DNA from 2 places in the Paenibacillus sp. LPE1-1-1.1 genome. Region 1 is predicted to be linked to the other one. Evidence: a T-box and tRNA genes for the amino acid it is inferred to sense, from the RefSeq annotation. Region 1 holds a T-box; the other holds one or more tRNA genes.
The links. A T-box is a leader RNA that pairs with one kind of tRNA and senses whether it is charged. The one in region 1 lies ahead of MRBLPE1_RS07020 (valine--tRNA ligase), so its partner is inferred to be a tRNA-Val.
Positions count from the first base shown of each region.

Region 1 (2,459 bases):
GAAGAAGAGGAAGCTGAACGAGCTGCCGAGCGGGAAATCACTTTAGCCTCGCAGCAAACCAGCCATGATGGCTGGCTTGCAACGTCCTCGACGTTTGCGGAGGCCGCTCAGGATGCGGAGGCCGCTCAGGATGCGGAGCAAGAGCAGGACGAAACCGAAGCCTCCGCATCGCAGGCAGCGTTTGAGCAGGAGCGGCAGGAGCTTGAGTTGGAAGCGACCGAGCCTCCTCCATCGCCTTTTGCGGATGCATCGCCGCTTCAGAGGCCGGAGCCTGAACCGGAAAAACAAGAGCTGCGGATTGCTTTTTCAGGGAAGCAGCCTCAAGACGGAACAGGCTTGCCTGCCGATGTCGGCATACTCACGCTGCTCCAAACGAGCAGGCGCGAGCAGGCGGTCCGCGAGGCTGCCGAGCAGGTAATCGCTCAGCAGCGGGCTGATGAGCAAGCGCGGGTTCAAGCATCGGGTGACGAGATTGAATGGAAAAACTTATTTCTTGGCAAACGCTCCGAGGATACGGAATTCCGAAAAATCAGAATGTGTATCGTTCAGCGGGATGAGACACTGGAAGTCATCGCCTCGCGATACAGCTTAAATCCGAGAGAAATTCAAATTTATAACCGTTTGGATGATTCTGGCGTGTCGGAAGGACAGCTATTATACATTCCATAAAGGTTAAGATTGGCGAAAATGCCCTTATTGCTCAAAAAGTTGAGCGATAGGGGCATTTCTTGCGTGTGTTTGGTTGACTCAGCCGTGTAACAAAGGTATGATTAAAGATATATATGCGTTATAACGACGTTGAAGGGGAATAGTATGCAGCAAAGCCTTCAGAGAGTGGAACCGTTACGCTGAGAGGTTCCGCAGGAAGTGACTGCTACGAGTCGCCCCGGAGTTGCCTGAGCCAAGTACGAGCAACCTGTGCTCTACCGAAGTCAGGCCGGCCGCAGCCGTTATCTGTTTGAGTGTCATGCGGATCTTGTTCGCGTGGAACAAAGGTGGTACCACGGAAGCTAAACCTTTCGTCCTTTATGATAAGGGCGATAGGTTTTTTTTGTTTTTGTAGATCGATTTATGGAGGATGGAACGAATGTCAGAAAATCAAATGACAACTGCAATGCCGACAACCTATGATCCGAAGGCAGCCGAGCAGAAATGGTACGATTACTGGATGCAGGGAAAATTTTTCGAGGCAGGCAAACGCCCGGATGCGGAAACCTATACGATTGTTATACCGCCGCCTAACGTTACCGGAATGCTGCATATCGGTCATGCGCTAGATTTTACGCTGCAGGATATTTTGATCCGAACAAAGCGGATGCAGGGGTATGATGCGCTTTGGCTGCCGGGAACAGACCATGCAGGGATAGCGACTCAAACAAGAGTGGAGCAAAAGCTGCGGGAGCAAGGGATCTCCCGTTACGATCTTGGCCGTGAAGCCTTCCTCGAGAAGGTGTGGGAATGGAAGGATGAGTATGCGAATACGATTCGCGACCAATGGGCGAAAATGGGCCTTTCCCTCGACTATTCAAGAGAACGGTTTACGCTTGACGAAGGTCTCTCGAAGGCTGTCCGCGAGGTGTTTGTCCGTCTCTACGAGAAGGGCTTGATTTACCGCGGCAAAAAAATCATTAACTGGGATCCTGCCGCTCGCACGGCTCTGTCCGATATCGAGGTTGAGCATAAAGAGATTAACGGGCATTTGTATCATCTCAAATATCCGCTTAAAGACGGATCAGGCTTTATTACCGTTGCAACGACACGTCCGGAAACGATGCTCGGCGACTCGGCGGTTGCCGTCCATCCCGAAGATGACCGCTATAAGCATCTGATCGGCCAGATGATCGTGCTTCCGGTTGTTGGGCGCGAGATTCCGATTATCGCCGACGAGTATGTGGATAAAGAATTCGGTTCAGGCGCGGTGAAAATAACGCCGGCCCATGATCCGAATGATTTTGAGGTAGGCGAACGCCACGGACTGCCGCAGATTATTGTCATGGACGAGACGGGCACGATGAATGCGGAAGCGGGTCCGTATCAGGGCCTTGACCGCGCGGAATGCCGCAAGCAGCTTGTCAAGGATTTGCAGGAGCAGGGAGTATGCGTCGAAATCGAAGATCATGTGCACCAGGTTGGACACAGCGAGCGCAGCGGCGCAGTAGTAGAGCCGTACCTTTCCACGCAATGGTTCGTAGCCATGAAGCCTCTTGCCGAAGCAGCAATCGCGGCCCAGAAGGCTGGTAAGGGCGTCAATTTCGTACCGGAGAGATTCGAGAAAATTTATTTGCATTGGATCGAAAACGTACGCGACTGGTGTATTTCCAGGCAGCTGTGGTGGGGCCACCGAATTCCGGCTTGGTATGACGAAGCGACCGGCGAGATGCATGTTTCCCGAGAGGACATGGCAGGAGATCATCTTAGCCAGGACAACGACGTGCTCGATACTTGGTTCAGCTCCGCGC
Region 1 is NZ_JBEGHY010000001.1:1,615,048-1,617,506, reverse strand. Features, by position in the region: gene MRBLPE1_RS07025 (LysM peptidoglycan-binding domain-containing protein) at 1-669, shown strand, start outside; T-box leader at 790-1,030, shown strand; gene MRBLPE1_RS07020 (valine--tRNA ligase) at 1,088-2,459, shown strand, end outside.

Region 2 (2,459 bases), 1.2 Mb from region 1:
TATGTTTAAGGGCCATTGGGTTTCAGGGAAAGTTTATTATCTGCACATAAGCAACTTAGAAAATACGCAATGGATCGAATACCAATCGAACTAAAAGAAAGCTCCATTGCATTTAATGCCGCCGACAGGGGATGTCAGCGGCTTTTTTTACGCATGGTTACTAAACCCAAGGACTTAATCTGGAGCAGCAGCCGAATGATCCCTTTTCCAGATGATCCAAGCAAGGATACCCATCGATACGATTCCGCCAAGTAAACCTAATGCCATATCTTTTTGCGTATCGAAGATATCTCCTTGCATTCCTACGAATTTGGCTTCGCCGCTAGGACCGGCTACTAAGGCGGCTAACATTTCTAAGATCTCGAAAAACGCGCTGAAACCAAGAACAACGATTACTGGGAGAACATAGGACCAGATCCCGTACAGCTTTACTTTGGATTTTAAAATCTCCAGGAAGGGAAAAGCAAAGAAGAATCCAAAGGCGAAATGAACAACTTGGTCGTAATGGCTTCTTTTTGTATGAAAAGTGGTTTTTAACCAGTCATCCAGCGGTGTGCCTTCATAGGTAAAGTGTGCCGCATAAGTATGAAGACAAAAGAAAACGAGTATCAAAAGATAGGACAGATTCGAAAAACGAAACCGCTTGTAAGTGAAGGCAAGGATAAGAATAATAATGGTAGGCGTTATATTATAAGCGTACCATAATAATCGATCAGTGGGCGAAATAGCCATTAGACCAAAAAATAGGATAAATATGATGATCATTAGGTGTAAAGGTTTATTTCGAGCAAAAGGAATGGCATTACTCGTCCATTCTCGTTGGGTTGAAGTCATGGGCATTATTCTCCTTCCGTTGATGCCCATAGGGTTCCCGATGTAAGGAAAGTAAATACAGAATACGATCATTAATGCATCGAGCATCGAAGGTATCATAAAATGAAAAAAACCTCCTGACGGAGGGATCAAGAGAGGATATACGATATATAAAATAAGAGAAAACCCGCAAATCCCAAAAGGGTTTGCGGGTTTTATTTGAATGATCTGAACAGGGTTCGAACCTGTGACCCCTACCCTGTCAAGATAGTGCTCTCCCAGCTGAGCTACCAGATCATGTTAGCGACAATTAATAATATAGCAGGACGAAGAACTCAAGTCAACACTTTTTTAACAATTGGTAAAACTGCGGTTGAGAAGAGGACTCTACATTTGTGAAGCCGCTCATTAACCCCGGCTATTTGCCATACTGCCAGAGTATTCATTTAGGAGATGGTCGAGCTCTTGGCTGATTTTGACAACGGCTTGATCAGTAAAGTTATTGCAAGCTTCGAACAATCGAACCATTTCCGCTCTTACTTCTTCAATTTTTTGCTGATAAAAATTATTATCCATCACAATCCCTCCAACGGTTCATTTGTTATATTTAGAATAAACGAAGGTTGTTAGAATTTTTTCCAAAAAGTAATTAGTTTTTTGTTAGATTCTTGAACAATGATACAAAATGTAGCCTTCGTATGCAACTATCTACACCGAATATAGTATTATGAAACATTTTTATGCTCGAAGCGGCTGCGAAGAAATCCGAAGTAGAAAAGAACCCCTTAAGGAATTTCAAGCCTGAGAGGTTCATTTTACACGCGAATATCCAGATTATTGCCTAAATCGGGCTGTGCATTTTTTAACATTTGAACGAGATCATTTGCTTGCTGCTCAGCGGTGTCTTTGCTCAATGACATGACACGGATGCTGGCTGCAAGCGTTAACCGGTTCTGGCTCATCGCCAAGGATGCTGCTGCAATATCCATCATACACCTCCTACTTATGTTATCGGCAGTTAGGAGGTGTATTTTAATACTTAAGAATTTTTATGTTAACAAATTGTAAATGTGCTCATAGATCTTTGCTTTGCGGCAGGGGACGATGGAAGCCGTTTACGCTTGCTTGTTTTTATGACTCATGCGGGATATCGCATTTGTTGCGAATGAAATGGATTTGGTTGCGGATCCGGTTTAATTGCTGCACCTGTTCCTCCGATTGACCGCTGTGCGCCGCTTGCTCGAGTTGCTCAAGTTCCTGGAGCAAGTTAGGTAAATCGGTCGAAGCATTCGAACAATTGTAATTGCTCTCTACATTTTCAAGCATGGTTTTGCCTCCCTTTGCGTATGGTTTCATCTTTGCATGTTTATCCAGTGTCCGTCGATTAGTATGAGCATTTTACAAATGAGTATGCATGTTGGAAACGTATACTAAAGGAAATCGTTCCAGCATACCTTTATAGAAAGCGCGCAGGAGGCGGTTCGTGTTGGCTGCACAGTATGCCTACTTGGCCATATGGCTAATAGGGATGTTTGGGATTATTGGTATCGTTATCGGTTCTGTCGCCAAATTCGCTATTCAGGATTCCTTATCGCATGACGAGCAATTTGTATGGAGACGGAAATTACCGGCAGAAGCGTTCAAAA
Region 2 is NZ_JBEGHY010000001.1:447,772-450,230, reverse strand. Features, by position in the region: gene MRBLPE1_RS02260 (DUF2238 domain-containing protein) at 175-834, opposite strand; tRNA gene MRBLPE1_RS02255 (tRNA-Val) at 1,038-1,110, opposite strand; gene MRBLPE1_RS02250 (aspartyl-phosphate phosphatase Spo0E family protein) at 1,222-1,389, opposite strand; gene MRBLPE1_RS02245 (YjfB family protein) at 1,629-1,802, opposite strand; gene MRBLPE1_RS02240 (DUF2524 domain-containing protein) at 1,945-2,139, opposite strand; gene MRBLPE1_RS02235 (hypothetical protein) at 2,297-2,459, shown strand, end outside.
Region 2: it encodes a tRNA-Val, which carries the amino acid that the T-box ahead of MRBLPE1_RS07020 (valine--tRNA ligase) is inferred to sense. The anticodon was not compared.